2 regions of the Micromonospora sp. AP08 genome follow, and region 2 is predicted to be linked to the other one. Evidence: riboswitches for the same ligand, from Rfam matches in the RefSeq annotation. Region 2 holds a riboswitch; the other holds the start of a gene.
The links. A riboswitch is a leader RNA that binds a small molecule or an ion and turns the genes downstream of it on or off. The one in region 2 is predicted to bind thiamine pyrophosphate.

Region 1 (7,724 bases), on a different contig from region 2:
GCCGCCCCGCCTGGACGGCGTGCCGCATGGCGGTGGCCATCGCCACCGGGTCGGCCGCCCGGGTGACCGCGCTGGCCAGCAGCACGGCGTCGCAGCCCAGCTCCATGGCGAGCGCCGCGTCGGAGGCGGTGCCGATCCCGGCGTCGAGGATCACCGGCACGTCCACGGCCTGCCGGATCAGCCGGATGTGGTGCGGGTTGCTCACCCCCAGCCCGGAGCCGATCGGCGCACCGGCCGGCATCACCGCCGCGCAGCCCACGTCGGCCAGCCGGCGGGCCAGGACCGGATCGTCCGAGGTGTACGGCAGCACCGTGAACCCGTCGGCCACCAGCTCCTCGGCGGCGCGCAGCAGTTCCACCCCGTCGGGCAGCAGCGTGCGCTCGTCGCCGATCACCTCCAGCTTCACCCAGTCGGTGTCGAACGCCTCCCGGGCCAGCCGCGCCACCTTCACCGCCTCGGACGCCGTGTAGCAGCCGGCCGTGTTCGGCAGCAGCCGTACGCCGCACCGGTCCAGCAGGTCGAGCAGGCCGCCGGCCGCGTCCGGCCCGGTGTCCACCCGGCGCAGCGCGAGGGTCACCAGCTCGGTGCCGGAGGCGCGGATCGCCTGCTCCAGCACGTGCAGGTTGGCCGCGCCGCCGGTGCCGAGGACGAGCCGCGAGCCGAACCGGACGCCGCCGATCTCGAAGGACATCCGGCTCACCCGCCCTGGGCGGCGCTGAGCACCTCGACCCGGTCGCCGTCGCGCAGCACGGTCGCCGACCAGCCGCCGCGCGGCACCACCTCGCCGTTCACGGCGACCGCCAGGCCGCGCTCCTGGGCGGTGACCGCGCGTACCACGTCCGCGAGGGTCGAGCCGCCGGGCAGGTCGCGTCCCGCGCCGTTGACGATCAGTTCCACCTGGGCTCCTTCCCGAACCGGTCCGGGGTGAAGGGGGCGAGCAGCGGGTCCGGCTCGCCGGTGACGATCAGCTCGGTGACCAGGTCGGCGGTGACCGGGGTGAGCACGATGCCGTGCCGGTGGTGCCCGGTGGCCACGAGCACGCCGGGCCGGCCGGGCAGCGGCCCGATGACCGGCGCGTTGTCCGGCGTGCCGGGGCGCAGCCCGGCGGTCGCCTCGACCAGCTCGTACTCGGCCAGCTCCGGCACCAGGTCCACGGCGGCGCGGAGCAGCCGCAGCACGGCCCCGGCGGTCACCTCGGTGTCGGCGCGCTCCTCGACGGTCGCCCCGACCACCACCTCCCCGCTGTCCCGGGGCACCAGGTAGATCGACTCCCCGTCGGCGTACCCCCGGATGACGTGCCGGAAGTCCGGTGCGCCGCGACCGGGCGCGCGGAGCCGGAGCACCTGGCCCTTGACCGGCCGGACCGGCAGCCCGGTCAGCGCGGCGGCGCCGCAGCCGGCCGCGACCACGGTGATCCGGGCGTCCACCTCGGACAGCGCGCCGACCCGGGCCGGGCGCAGCACGGCGCCGGCCCGCTCGGCCGCCGCCCGCAGCGCGGCCACCAGCCGGCGCGGGTCGACCTGGTGGTCGCCGGGGGCGACCGCGCCGCCGCGGACCCGCGGGGCCAGCGCCGGCTCGCGGTCGCGCAGCTCCGAGGGGCGCAGCGGCGTGATCGGCAGCCCCACCCCCTGCTGGTACGACCACAGCCGCCGCGCCTCGGCCAGGTCGTCGGCGGTGAGCCCGACCACCAGGGTGCCGTCGGCGCGGTACCCGACGTCGGCGCCGGACGCCTCGGCCAGGTCGGCGGCGAAGCGGGGCCAGCGGGCGGCGGACTCGGCGAGCAGCCCGGTCAGCTCGTGCTCGCCGAAGTACGCCTCGGCCACCGGCGAGAGCATCCCGGCGGCGACATGCGAGGCCCCGGAGCCGGGCGCCGGATCGTGCACGGTCACCCGCAGCCCACGCGACGCGCACCGCCACGCGATCGCCAGCCCGACCGGTCCCGCCCCCACGATGGCGACGTCCGGTCGGGTCAGCACGTCAGCGCCTCGATCAGCTCGGCGGTCGTGCGGGCGGGATCGGGGCTCGCGGAGAGCGCCCCCACCACCGCCACCCCGTACGCCCCGGCCGCCCGCAGCGCCGGCACCGACGCGGCGGTCACCCCGCCGATGGCGATCACGGGCACGTCCACCGCGCCGGCCACCGCGCGTACCCCCTCGGGGCCGATCGGATCGGGCAGGCCGGCCTTCGTCGTGGTGGCGTGGCAGGGGCCCACGCCCAGGTAGCTGGCCCCGGCGGCGACCGCCGCGGCGGCGCCGGCCGGCTCCCGCGCGGTCGCCCCGAGCACGGCGCCGCCGCCGAGCACCCGGCGGGCCGCCGCCACCGGCAGGTCCTCCGCGCCGACGTGGCCGCCGTCGGCCTCCACGGCCAGCGCCACGTGCAGCCGGTCGTTGACCAGGCACGTCGCCCCGTACGGCCGGCACAACCCGACCACCCGCTGCGCCAGCTCGTACGCCTCGCGATCGGTGGCGTCGTCCTCCACCCGGACCTGGACGACCAGCTCGGCGCGGGCCACCGGCAGGGCGGCGCGCAGCACGGCCAGCGGGTCCCGCCCCGGCCGGGTGTCGGTGATCAGATGCAGTCGTCCCAGGGACGGCACGGCAACTCTCCTCCCTGCGCCGGCATTACCCGGATCAGGTTCGACGGTCGGGGGCTTCCAGCCCCCCTCTCAGCCCGGTGGCACCGGGCTCCCGTGGGTCACTTGCGGACTACCGTACGACGTGGGCGCGGATCCGCCAAGGGTGGGCGGGGAATTCCCCACCGACCCTCCCGGATGGAGAATGGGGACAGCAAGTGATCTCCCCATCACGCCATGCTGTCCGGATGCCCTCGTCCGCCCACGTCCCGCGCCGCCTGGCCTCCCTGCCGTTCCGCGGCAGCGCCGCCGTCGCCGAAGGGCTCCTGACCTGGGCGATGTTGAAGGGGCCTGCTTGGCGCCGCCTCCTGCCCGACGTGTACGTGCACCGCGACGGCCACCGCCCGGACGACCATCGCATGTGGTGTGAGGCCGTGGCGCTGCGGCTGCCGCCGGATGCGGCCATCGCGGGGCGCAGCGCGGCGTATCTGTGGGGCGCCGACCTGCTGGCCAGGGACGCGCCGGTCACCGTGTTGATGCCCCGGACCGTGCGGATCCGGCCGCATCCCCGCGTGCACCAGGTCCGTTCCGTGCTGCCGGACACCGACCGCACCCGCTTCGCCGGCCTTCCGGTCACCACGGCCCTGCGCGCCGCCTTCGACCTCGGCCGGCAGGGCCCGCGCGTCGACGCGCTGGTCGCCGTCGAGGCGTTGCTGCATCGCCGGGTGGTGAAGCTGCCCGCCCTGCGCGCCTACTCGGCGGCACATGCCGGTTGGCCCGGCTCGGCGCTGCTGCGGGAGGTGCTGACGCTCGCCGAACCGCTGAGCGAGTCCCCGATGGAGACCCGCCTCCGCCTGCTCCTCCTCGACGCGGGTCTGGGCCCGCTCACCGCCCAGCACGACGTGCACGACGCCCGGGGTCGGTTCATCGCCCGGGTCGACCTGGCCTGGCCTGCGCTCCGCGTCGCCGTCGAGTACGACGGCGACCACCACCGCGAGCGCGCCCACTTCCGCCAGGACGTCGCCCGCCTGAACGCCCTCCGCGCGGTGGGCTGGCTGGTTCTCCGCTTCACCGCCGACGACGTCCTCCGCCACCCCCACGCGACCGTCGCCCTCGTCCGCCAAGCCCTCCGCGAACGCACCGCCCGCTGACCGCCGCCCGTCAGTGGAACGCCATGGAGGTCAAAACCGCCGGATGACCTCCATAGCGTTCCACTCACGCCCCGATCGCGCCTTGGCGGCGCTGCCTCGGCCGGCAGCAACACCCCCGAGGGCGCGGAAAAGGGGGCGGGGCGCGAGTGGACAGCATGCTGCCCCGGTGCCGGTGGGCGGCGCCGGGGCAGCGGAGAGTGTCTCAGAGGAGGGCGTCGAGGGCGTCGAGGTCCTCGTCGGTGGGCTGCCAGGTGCCCGCCTCGGCGTTGGCGCGTACCTGCTCGGGCGTGGTGGCGCCGGCGATCACCGAGGTCACCGCCGGCCGCGCGGCGAGCCCGCCGATGGCCACGTGGAGCATGCTGACCCCGCGCTCGGCCGCGTACGCCTCGATCGCCTCGATGGTGTCCCAGTCCGCGGCGGCGAGGCGCTCGGCGTACCGGCCGCCGCCGGAGAGCCGGCTGCCGGCGGGCGGGGCCTCGTTGCGCTTGTACTTGCCGGTGAGCAGCCCGTTGGCGAGGGGGAAGAACGGCAGCATGCCCAGGCCGAACCGCTCGCACGCCGGGATCACCTCGGCCTCGACGGACCGCTCCAGCAGCGAGTAGTGGTTCTGCGCGGAGATGAAGCGGGCGCGGCCCTGGGAGGAGGCGGTCCAGTCGGCGTCGGCGATCTGCCAGCCGGCGAAGTTCGAGTTGCCGAGGTAGCGCACCTTGCCGGCGGTCACCAGGTCGTCGAGCGCGGCGAGGGTCTCGTCGATGGGGGTGCCCGGGTCGGGCTCGTGCATCTGGTACAGGTCGATGTGGTCGGTGTCGAGCCGGCGCAGCGACGCCTCGACGGCCCGGGCGATGTAGCGGCGGGCGCCCCGGGCGCCGTGGTCCGGCCCGTTGAGGCCGTGCATGTCCATGCCGAACTTGGTGGCGACCACCACGTCGTCCCGGCGGCCCTTGAGCGCCTGCCCGAGCAGTTCCTCGGAGCCGCCCTGCGGCTCGCCGTAGATGTCGGCGGTGTCGAAGAAGTTGATCCCGGCGTCGAGCGCGGCGTCCACCACGGCGCGGGTGCCGTCGAGGTCGAGCTTGCGGCCGAAGTTGTTGCAGCCGATGCCGACGACGGACACCACGAGCCCGGAGTCGCCCAGCCGGCGGTAGGTCATCTCAGTCACGAGATCCACCCTATGCCGCCGGCCGGGCGCTCACCGCACGTCCCAGACCGGCTCCGGGGTCTCCACCACCTCGCCGTCGCCGCGGAACAGCACGAACCGGTCGAAGGAGCGGGTGAACCACCGGTCGTGGGTGACGGCGACGACCGTGCCCGCGAACGCGGCCAGCCCCGCTTCGAGGGCCTCGGCGGAGGCCAGGTCGAGGTTGTCGGTCGGCTCGTCCAGCAGCAGCAGGGTGGCCCCGGACAGCTCCAGCAGCAGCACCAGGAAGCGCGCCTGCTGGCCGCCGGAGAGGGTGCCGAAGCGCTGGTCGCCCTGCCCGGCCAGCTCGTAGCGGGACAGCGCCGCCATGGCCGCGTGCCGGTCCATGCCGGCCCGGTGCTCGTCGCCCCGCCACAGGATCTCGACAAGGGTCTTCGCCATCAGCTCCGGCCGGTCGTGGGTCTGCGAGAAGTGGCCGGGCCGGACCCGGGCGCCGAGGCGTACCTGGCCGTCGTGCGCGACGGGGGCGAGGGCCGCCGCGCCGTCGACGGGGGTGTTGGCCGGGTCGGGGTCGGTGCCGCCGCGGGCGAGCAGGCGGAGGAAGTGCGACTTCCCCGTGCCGTTCGCGCCGAGCACCGCCACCCGGTCGCCGTACCAGAGTTCCAGGTCGAACGGGTAGGTCAGCCCGTCCAGTTCGAGCTGCTCGGCGATCACCGCGCGCTTGCCGGTCCGCCCGCCGGTCAGGCGCATCCGGATGTCCTGGTCCTTCGGGGGTACGGGCGGCGGCCCGGCCTCCTCGAACTTGCGCAACCGGGTCTGCGCGGCCTGGTAGCGGGAGGCCATCCCGTCGTTGTACGCGGCCTTCTGCTTGTACATGAGCATCAGCTCGCGCAGCTTCTGGTGTTCCTCGTCCCAGCGGCGGCGCAGCTCGTCGAGGCGGGCGTGCCGGGCCACCCGGGCCTCGTGCCAGCTCGCGAAGCCACCGGGGTGCACCCAGGCGCTGCCGCCCTCGACGGCGACCACCCGGTCGGCGGTCTGGGCCAGCAGTTCCCGGTCGTGCGAGACGTAGAGCACGGACTTGCCGGACTCGCGCAGCCGGGCCTCCAGCCAGCGCTTGCCGGGCACGTCGAGGAAGTTGTCCGGCTCGTCGAGGAGGAGCACCTCGTCCGGGCCGCGGAGCAGCAGTTCCAGCGCGAACCGCTTCTGCTGGCCGCCGGACAGGGTCCGCACGGGGCGTTCCCGGGCGGCGTCCCAGGGCAGGTCGAGGACGATGGTGGCGACGGTGTCGAAGAGCACCTCGGCGTCGTAGCCGCCGGCCTCGCCCCAGGCGGCCAGCGCGTCGGCGTACGCGAGCTGGGCCTTGCCGGCGGCGCTGCTGTACTTGCCGCGGACCTCGGCCGCCCGCATGGCCGCCTCGGTCTCGGCGAGGCGGTGGCCGGCGTCGCGCAGCGCCGGCGGGGCGAGCGACAGCGCCAGGTCGGCGAGGGTCGACTCGTCGCCGATCATGCCGATGAACTGGCGCATCACGCCGAGGCCGCCGGAGCGGGCGACGGCGCCGGTCTTCACGGGCAGGTCGCCGGCCACCATGCGCAGCAGTGTGGTCTTGCCGGCGCCGTTGGGGCCGACGAGCGCCACCTTGGCGCCCTCACCGACCCGGAACGACACCTCGGCGAAGAGTTCCCGGCCGTCCGGGAGGATGCGCCCGACCCCTGCCACGTCCACGTATCCCACGCGGGCATCCTGCCCGAGGGGCGGGCGCGGGCGACACCGGATTACCGGGTGACCCGGAGCACCCGGTAGCCCTTCTGGCTGGCGTGCCGCTCGACCTGCCAGCCCTGCTCGACCAGCCAGCGGTGCAGCGAGTCGCCGCCGAGGTGCCGCGCGACGACCAGCCAGGCCACCCCGTCCGGGGTGAGCCGGGGCAGCCAGCGCCGCAGCAGGTCGTGCAGCTCTCCCTTGCCGATGTGGATCGGGGGGTTGGACCAGATCTGGGCGAAGGTGACGTCGGCCGGGAGGTCGTCCGGGGCGACGACCCGGACCCGGTCGGCGGCGCCGACGCGGGCGGCGTTGGCGGCGGTGAGTTCGCGGGCCCGCTCGTTGACGTCGACCGCCCAGACCGTGGCGGCCGGCGCGCTGGCGGCCAGTACGCAGGTGATCGGCCCGAAGCCGCAGCCGATGTCGAGCAGCGCGCCGGTGGTGTCGTGCGCCGGCAGGTCGGCCTTGCGCAGCAGCACCGCGGTGCCGGGGTCGAGCCGGTTGGCGGAGAAGACCCCGCTGGCGGAGGCGAGGGTGTAGTCGCGCCCGCCGGCGGAGAACTCGACCTCGCGCGGCCGGGCGGCGGTCGTGGGTTCCGCGGTGAAGTAGTGGTCGCCGGTCACGACGGGAATTGTCGCACCGCCCCGGATCGTCCCCGGCGACGGTGGCCGGGGCAGGACGCGACGCCACTCCGCCAGAATTTCCCGATATTACCCCCGAAAGGGACAATGGCCCCTACTGTAGCCAACATGGTGTATCGGTACGAGTCCGATGAGGACGCCTTCCTGGAGTACCCGAGGCCCGGGTCGGACCCGTCCGTGCCCGGCGCCGCGGCGGCTCCGCCGGCGGGTCCCTCGCCGTCCCGCTTCCCCACCCCGTCGCTGCCCCCGCCGGTCCGGCCCACCCGACCGGCCGTCGAGGCCGCGCGGGCGCCGGCCCCACCGGTTCCCACGCCTGCCCCGAGCCGGCCCGCCCCGCCCCGGGAGCCCGCTCCCGTGCCGCAGCCGACACCGGCGGCGCCGCAGCCCGCGCCACCGGTGCCGCAGCCGACACCGGCCGCCGCGCCCAGGCCGGCGGCCTCCGCCCCGCCCGACCCCGTCGTCCGGACCAC
Region 2 (7,724 bases):
AGACTCACCCGCACCAGGACATGGAGATCGTCACCTGGGTGCTGCGCGGTTCCCTGGTGCACCAGGACTCCACCGGCCACTCCGGCGTCATCTATCCCGGCCTGGCCCAGCGGATGAGCGCCGGCACCGGCATCCTGCACTCGGAGAAGAACGACTCCTGGCGGCTGGAGAACATCGCCCCGCACCGGGACCCGGTCCACTTCGTGCAGATGTGGGTGCTCCCCGACGAGGAGGGGATCGACCCCGGCTACGAGCAGCTCGAGATCGGCGACGAGCTGCTGCGGGGCGGCCTCGTGCCGGTCGCCTCCGGGATGGACCGGTACGACGGCGCCTCCGCCATCCGGATCCGCAACCGGTACGCCACCCTGCACGCCGCCCGGCTCGGCCCCGGCGACTCGGTGAACCTGCCCGACGCGCCCTTCCTGCACCTCTACGTGCCCAGCGGCGGCGTGACGCTGGAGGGGACCGGCGAACTCGGTGAGGGCGACGCGGCCCGGATCACCATGGCCGGGGGCCAACGGGTCACCGCCGCCGCGCCGGCGGAGATCCTGGTCTGGGAGATGCACGCCACGCTCGCCTGAGCGCGCTCACGCCTCCACTTCGGAGCGGTCGCCCGCCCAGAGCGTGTGGAACGACCCCTCCCGGTCCACCCGGCGGTAGGTGTGCGCGCCGAAGTTGTCCCGCAGCCCCTGGATCAGCGCGGCCGGCAACCGCTCGGCCCGCAGGGCGTCGAAGTAGGCCAGCGACGACGAGAAGGCCGGGGTGGGCACACCCGCCCGGGCCGCGTCGGCCACCACCCGACGCCAGGCCGCAACCCCGGCGCCGACCCGGTCGGCGAACCACGGGGCGACCAGCAGCGTGGCCAGGTCCCGCTCGGTGTCGTACGCCTCCCGGATCCGGTCCAGGAAGCGCGCCCGGATGATGCAGCCGCCCCGCCAGATGGTCGCGGTGCCGCCCAGGTCGATGTCCCAGTCGTACTCCCGGCTGCCGGCGCGGATGTGGTCGAAGCCCTGCGCGTACGCGACGATCTTGCTGGCCAGCAGCGCGCGCCGCACGTCCTCGACGAAGGTGTCCCGGTCGTCCACCTGCCACTTCTCGCCCGCGTCGGGGAACGCGCGGCGGGCGGCGGCGCGCTGGTCGGCGTGCCCGGACAGCGACCGGGCGAACGTGGCCTCGGCGATGCCGGTGATGGGGATGCCGAGGTCCAGCGCGCTCTGCACGGTCCACCGGCCGGTGCCCTTCTGCTCGGCCTGGTCCAGCACCACGTCGACGAAGGGCCGGCCGGTCGCCGGGTCGGTGTGCCCGAGCACCTCGGCGGTGATCTCGATGAGGAAGGACTCCAGTTCGCCGCCGTTCCACTCCCGGAAGATCTCCGCGATCTCCGCCGGGCTCGCCGACAGGCCGGCCCGCAGCAGGTCGTACGCCTCGGCGATGAGCTGCATGTCCGCGTACTCGATGCCGTTGTGGACCATCTTCACGAAGTGGCCGGCGCCGTCCGGCCCGATGTGCCGGCAGCACGGGACGCCGTCGACCTGGGCGGCGATCCGCTCGAAGATCGGGCCGAGCTTGCGGTAGGACTCGGCCGAGCCGCCCGGCATGATGCTGGGCCCGCGCAGCGCGCCCTCCTCGCCGCCGGAGACGCCCGTGCCCACGAAGTGCAGCCCGTGCCCGCGCAGCGCCTCCTCCCGCCGGCGGGTGTCGGCGAAGTGCGCGTTGCCGCAGTCGACGACGATGTCCCCCTCCTCCAGCAGCGGGACCAGTTCGTCGATCACCGCGTCGGTGGGGGCGCCGGCCTTCACCATGACGATCACGGCGCGCGGGCGCTCCAGCGAGGCGACGAAGTCGGCCATCGACTCCGAGGCCACGAACGTGCCCTCGCCGCCGTGCTCGGCGAGCAGGCTCCGGGTGCGCTCGGGCGAGCGGTTGTGCACGGCCACGGTGAAGCCGTTCCGGGCCAGGTTCCGGGCCAGGTTGCGGCCCATCACCGCCAGGCCGGTGACCCCGATCTGCGCCGTCGCCCGCTGTGCCATGCGTACCGCCACCCCTCGTCTCCGGTGCCCGTGCTGCGACCGTATCGCGGGCGGCGCGGCCCGGGGCCGGGACGTCGACGGCGGGTGAGGGCGTGGTCGCGGTCGGTCCTCGCCGGTCGTCCCGGTAAATCGGGTGCGCGTCGGCGTGGCGGTGGGTTAACGTTCCGGCATGCGTAACTGACGCCCACCTCTCGCAGGCCCGGTCCACCGTGCAAACCGCCGTGGACCGTGCGCCCCGGGCGTCCGCATCCTCCGCGCCACCGTCGGTGGTGGCGTCGCATGCCTCGTCGGACCGCCCGGGTGTTCCCCGCTCGCCGTGCCCACGGGTGCCCGACAGTCAGGAGGCAGCGTATGCCCGCCAAGCGCAGTCCGAAGAAGTCCCACAAGCCCGCGCCGTCCCCGGTGGACCTCACTCCGGCGGATCTCGACGCGCTCACCGTGGCGCCCGCCGCGCCGGTGACCCTGCCCGGGCGCACCGACACGCCGCCGCCACCGAAGGCCGGCCCGCCCGCCGGCCGGGAGGCCCGGCTCTCCGGGCGCAGCCGGCGCGCCGGGCAGACCAAGTTCTACGCCTTCCGGCGCAGCTGACCGGCCCCTGATCGGCTCGGGTTGCGGCAGTACGTGGTGTCCCTCCGTCGGGACGACCCGCCGCAACCCGAGCCGCTCTGCCTGCGGCGGCCGGTCAGCCGATCAGCGGCCGGAAGGTGCCCAGCACCACGCTGACCGTCAGCGCCGCCGCGGCCAGCGCCCCGGCGGCCACCACCAGCAGGCCGTCGGCACGGGTGAAGCGCTGGCGCCGGGCGACCGTACGCGGGGTGCCGGCGTCGAAGCCCCGGGCGTCCATGGCCACGGCCAGCCGGGTGCCCCGCCGGATCGCCCCGACCAGCAGCGCGAACGCCGTCGACCCGAACAGCCGCAGCTTGGCGATCGGGTTGCGGCCGGCGTCCACGCCCCGCGCCCGGCGGGCCATGCTGATCATCCGCCACTCCTCCTCCAGCAGCGGCACCAGCCGGAACGCGGCCAGCGCGCCGATGGCGAACCGGGCGGGCGCCTTCGCGTTCTGGATCAGCGCGTCGGCCAGGTCGGTGGGGTCGGTGGTGGCGAAGACCAGGATCCCGGGCAGCGCCACGGCGAGCATCCGCAGCACCAGACCCAGCGCGGTGACCAGCACGCCCTCGGTGACCAGGACCGGGCCGGCCTCGACCAGCACCCGGCCCGAGCGGTCGGCCGCGAAGAGCACCAGCGTGACCAGGATGCCGCCGGCGCCGGCCAGCAGCGGCCAGGCCCGCCGGGCCAGCACGCCGTAGCGGACGCCGAACAGCGGCAGCACCGCCAGCTCGACGGCGATGGCGATGGCCGGGGCCACCGGGTCGAGGGTGGCCACCAGGATCAGGGTGAAGACCAGCGCGGCGGCCAGCTTCGCCACCGGGTTGCGCCGCGCCAGCGGCGCCCCGGGCGCGGCGACCGGCTCCACGCTGATCACCGGTGCTCCAGGTTGATCGTCCGGTCGGGGCCGGGTGCTCGGCGCTCCAGGATGATCGTCCTGTCGGCCAGCGCGGCGACGAAGTCCGGGTCGTGGGTGACCGCGACGACGCCGTGGCCGGCGTCGCGCAGGTCCGCCAGGAGGTCGACCAGCTCCCGCCAGGTCCGCCGGTCCTGGCCGAAGGTGGGCTCGTCGCAGATCAGCAGGCGGGGCGCGGTGGCCAGGGCGGTCGCCACGCTCAGCCGCCGCGCCTCGCCGCCCGAGAGGGTGTACGGGTTGGCGTCCGCCAGCCGGTCCAGCCGCAGCCGCTCCAGCAGCGCGTCCACGGTGGCCGTCACGGCCGCCTCGGGCTGCCCGGTGCGGCGCGGACCGAGGGCCAACTCGTCCCGCACGGTGCTCGTGACGAACTGGTGCTCCGGGTCCTGGAAGACGGAGCCGATCCGGCCGGCCAGGGCGGGGGCCCGCCAGCGGTGCGGGGGAGTGCGCGCGTCCCGGCCGGCGAGCGCGGGGGTGGCGACGACCGCGCCGGCGCCGGGGCGGAGCAGACCGCCGAGCAGCAGGGCCAGGGTGGACTTGCCGGCGCCGTTCGGGCCGAGGACGGCGAGGGCTTCGCCGGCGCGTACCCGGAGGTCGGTGGGGGCCAGCCGGGGCGGCAGGCCGAGCCGGTCGGCGGTGAGCAGCACCTCGCCGGGCGGCGTGGTGGCGTGCCGGGGCGGCACGGTGCGGCCCGGCACCCAGACCCCGGCGGCGGCGAGGGCGTCGCCGTGCGCGGCGAACACCGCCTCGGGCGGCCCGTCGGCGCGCACCCCGCCGCCGGGCTCCAGCACGACGACCCGGTCGACCAGCGGCAGCGCCTCGGCGACCCGGTGCTCGACGAGGATCAGCGTGGTGTCCGCGTCGAGGGCGTCGGCGACGGCCCGGCGGACCAGATCGGCGCCGGCCGGGTCGAGGTTGGCGGTCGGCTCGTCGAGCAGCAGCAGCCCCGGCCGCAGGGCGAGCGTGCCGGCCAGCGCGAGCCGCTGCTGCTCGCCGCCGCTCAGGGCCGCCGTGGGCCGGTCCCGGTCGTAAGGGAAGCCGACCCGGCGCAGCGCCTCGTCCACGCGGGGCCAGATCTCCTCGGCGGGCACGCCCCGGTTCTCCAGCCCGAACGCCACGTCGTCGCCGCAGCGGGCCATGACGAGCTGGGTCTCCGGGTCCTGGAAGACGATGCCGACCCGTTCCCGGGCCTTGCGCGGGTCGAGCCCGTCGATCTCGACGGTGCCCTCCTGCTCACCGGAGTCCTCGGGCAGCAGACCGGCCAGCGCCGCGAGCAGAGTGCTCTTCCCGGCCCCCGAGGGCCCCAGCAGCAGAACGCGCTCCCCAACCTCAACGCGCAGGTCGACGCCCCGGAGAGCCCAGCCCTTCCGCCCGGCATGCCGCCACCCGAACCCCCGCAACTGCACGGCACCCACGCGCCCACCTCCCCTCTCGGCCCAGCTTGGTTGATCAAGAGGTTTGCGTCAGCAGAACCGCTCTCGCCGACGCAAACCTCTTGATCAACGCGGTCTCGGGGCGGTTACACCAGGGCTCGGTCGCGGCCCGCGGGGAAGCGGTCCAGGACGCCGGTGTTGGCCAGGGCTCGGGTGAGGAAGTGTGAGCCCAGGCCGGCGATCACGGTGGCGCTGACGATGGTCAGCAGGGCATAGGGCAGGCGGTAGTTGACCAGGTCGTAGGTCTTGTTCCAGTAGACGAAGTCGAAGATCGCCGCGGTCAGGCCGGTCAGCGCGCCCGCCAGCAGGGCGACCGGCAGCCGGTACGCGCGGTAGCGGAACGCGGCGAAGGCCAACTCGGCGCCGAGGCCCTGCATGAGGCCCTGCACGATGACGATGCCGCCCCACTGGCTGCCCAGCAGCGCCGAGATGATCGCCGCCAGCAGCTCGCAGTAGAGCGAGGCGCCGGGCTTGCGGATGACCAGCCCGCCGAGCACGGCCGGCACCAGCCAGACGCCGTAGATGAGTGTCTGCGCGGGCGGGAAGAACGCGAAGGCCGCGTCCGTGGCGCCCCAGAGCAGCCCCCAGGCCCAGAAGATGACGCCGAAGGCGACGGCGATCACCGAGGCGACGACGATGTCGACGGTGCGCCAGCGGTTGCTGTCGGTGTGGTTCATGACTGACTCCCAGTTCAGGTGAGGAACCAGGAGAAGACGCACGCCGCGCCCGGTGGTCACCGGACGGCGGCGCGGCTGGAGGTCGACCGAACTCCCTGCGCTGGCATTACCCAGATCAGGTTCGAGGGTCTGCGGGCACCGGCCCGCACTCTCAGCGCTGTGCGCTCCCCTGTCGGATGTGAAGTTGTCTCGACGCAGACGCTAGCACCGACCCCGGCCGCGGGCCCAGCAGGGCGATCGCCCGTTAGGGTGGCGATCATGCGGGTCGAGGCGCGAGGTCTGACGTTCGAGGTACGCACCGGCGGCCCCGAGGGCGGCGAACCCGTCCTGCTGCTGCACGGTTTCCCGCAGCACTCCGGCGAGTGGGACGAGGTGAGCCCCGCGCTGCACGCCGCCGGGCTGCGCACGTACGCCCTCGACCAGCGCGGTTACTCGCCCGGCGCGCGGCCGGCGGAGGTCGGGGCGTACCGGGTCCCGGAGCTGGTGGCCGACGCTGCCGCCGTGCTCGACGCGCTCGGGGTGACCGACGCCCACCTGGTCGGCCACGACTGGGGCGCGATCGTGGCGTGGGGCCTGGCGGCGGCGCACCCGCAGCGGGTGCGCACGCTGACGGCGGTGTCGGTGCCGCACCCGGCGGCCATGGGTCACGCGCTCGCCACCGACCCGCGGCAGAAGGCCCGGTCCTCCTACATCGCCCTGTTCCGCAAGCCGGGGAAGGCGGAGAAGGTGCTGCTGGCGTTCCGCGCGGCGACCCTGCGCCGGATGCTCGGCGGGGTCGGCGACGCCGACCGGGTGGCCCGCTACGCCGACCCGATGCGCGAGCCCGGCGCGCTGACCGCGGCCCTGAACTGGTACCGCGCCATGACCGGGACGGACATGAAGGCCGTCGGGCCGGTGGGCGTGCCCACCACCTTCGTCTGGAGCGACGGGGACGTCGCGATCGGGCGCACGGCCGCGGAGGCGTGCGCCGCGCACGTCACCGGCGACTACCGCTTCGTGGTGCTGCCCGGCGTCACCCACTGGATCCCGGACGAGGCGCCCGGCCCGCTGGCCACGGCGATCCTGGCCCGCGCCGGCCGATGATCGCGAACACCGCGCCGGCCCGGCCGCACACCCGCGCGTCGCTCGCCGCCCAGCTCCACGACCTCGGGGTACGCCCCGGCGCGACCGTGCTGGTGCACGCCTCCCTGCGCCCGCTGGGCTTCCTCTGCGGCGGCCCGGAGGCCGTGCTGCTCGCCCTGCGCGACGTGCTCGGCCCGGCCGGCACGGTCGTGGTGCCCACCCACACGCCGGAGAACAGCGATCCGGCGGAGTGGAGCAACCCGCCGGTGCCGGCGGACTGGTGGCCGGTGATCCGCGACGGGATGCCCGGCTTCGACCCGGCGGTGACCCCGAGCCGGTTCATGGGCGCGCTGGCCGAGCTGGTGCGCACCTCGCCGGAGGCGCGGCGCAGCGACCACCCGCACGTCTCGTTCGCCGCGCTCGGGCCGGCCGCCGCGCGGGTCGTCGACGGCCACGCGCGGGCCGACATGCTGGGCGAGGGCTCCCCGCTCGCGCGCCTCTACGACCTCGACGCCGACGTGCTCCTGCTCGGCGTGGACCACGGCAGCAACACCTCCCTGCACCTGGCGGAATACCGGCAACCCGCGCCGCCCCGGCGGCGCTACGGCGCGGCGGTGCTGACCGCCGACGGCGGCCGGGAGTGGGTGTGGTGGGAGGACGTGCGCCTGTTCGAGGAGCGTTTCGCCCGGCTCGGCGGCGACCTGGAGGCCACCGGTGCGGTGCGGCTCGGGCCGGTCGGCGACGGGACGGGCCGGTTGATGAGGCAGCGGGCGGCCGTCGACTTCGCGGTCGAGTGGCTGGCCCGGCACCGACGGACGGAGGAAGCATGACGGTGAGCGCCGAGGCGTACCTGGCGGTGGTGACCGAGACGATCGGCCGGGTCGCCGCCGACCAGCGGGAGAACGTGGCCCGCGCGGCGGACCTGATCGCCGCGTCGCTGCGCGCCGACGGGGTGGTGCACGCGTTCGGCACCGGCCACTCCGAGGCCCTCGCCATGGAGATC

Region 1: linked by a shared signal. The riboswitch ahead of thiE (thiamine phosphate synthase) and the one ahead of FXF50_RS25540 (ECF transporter S component) in region 2 are both predicted to bind thiamine pyrophosphate.

Annotation. Positions count from the first base shown of each region.
Region 1 is NZ_VSEZ01000011.1:162,425-170,148, forward strand. Features, by position in the region: gene FXF50_RS19885 (thiazole synthase) at 1-700, opposite strand, end outside; gene thiS (sulfur carrier protein ThiS) at 697-897, opposite strand; gene thiO (glycine oxidase ThiO) at 888-1,976, opposite strand; gene thiE (thiamine phosphate synthase) at 1,970-2,596, opposite strand; TPP riboswitch at 2,591-2,700, opposite strand; gene FXF50_RS19905 (endonuclease domain-containing protein) at 2,821-3,723, shown strand; gene FXF50_RS19910 (aldo/keto reductase) at 3,926-4,888, opposite strand; gene FXF50_RS19915 (ABC-F family ATP-binding cassette domain-containing protein) at 4,910-6,589, opposite strand; gene FXF50_RS19920 (class I SAM-dependent methyltransferase) at 6,631-7,236, opposite strand; gene FXF50_RS19925 (hypothetical protein) at 7,363-7,724, shown strand, end outside.
Region 2 is NZ_VSEZ01000019.1:81,768-89,491, forward strand. Features, by position in the region: gene FXF50_RS25515 (pirin-like bicupin family protein) at 1-581, shown strand, start outside; gene gndA (NADP-dependent phosphogluconate dehydrogenase) at 588-2,030, opposite strand; gene FXF50_RS25525 (hypothetical protein) at 2,382-2,618, shown strand; gene FXF50_RS25530 (energy-coupling factor transporter transmembrane protein EcfT) at 2,713-3,513, opposite strand; gene FXF50_RS25535 (ABC transporter ATP-binding protein) at 3,510-4,964, opposite strand; gene FXF50_RS25540 (ECF transporter S component) at 5,069-5,659, opposite strand; TPP riboswitch at 5,734-5,840, opposite strand; gene FXF50_RS25545 (alpha/beta fold hydrolase) at 5,918-6,742, shown strand; gene FXF50_RS25550 (aminoglycoside N(3)-acetyltransferase) at 6,739-7,551, shown strand; gene FXF50_RS25555 (sugar isomerase domain-containing protein) at 7,548-7,724, shown strand, end outside.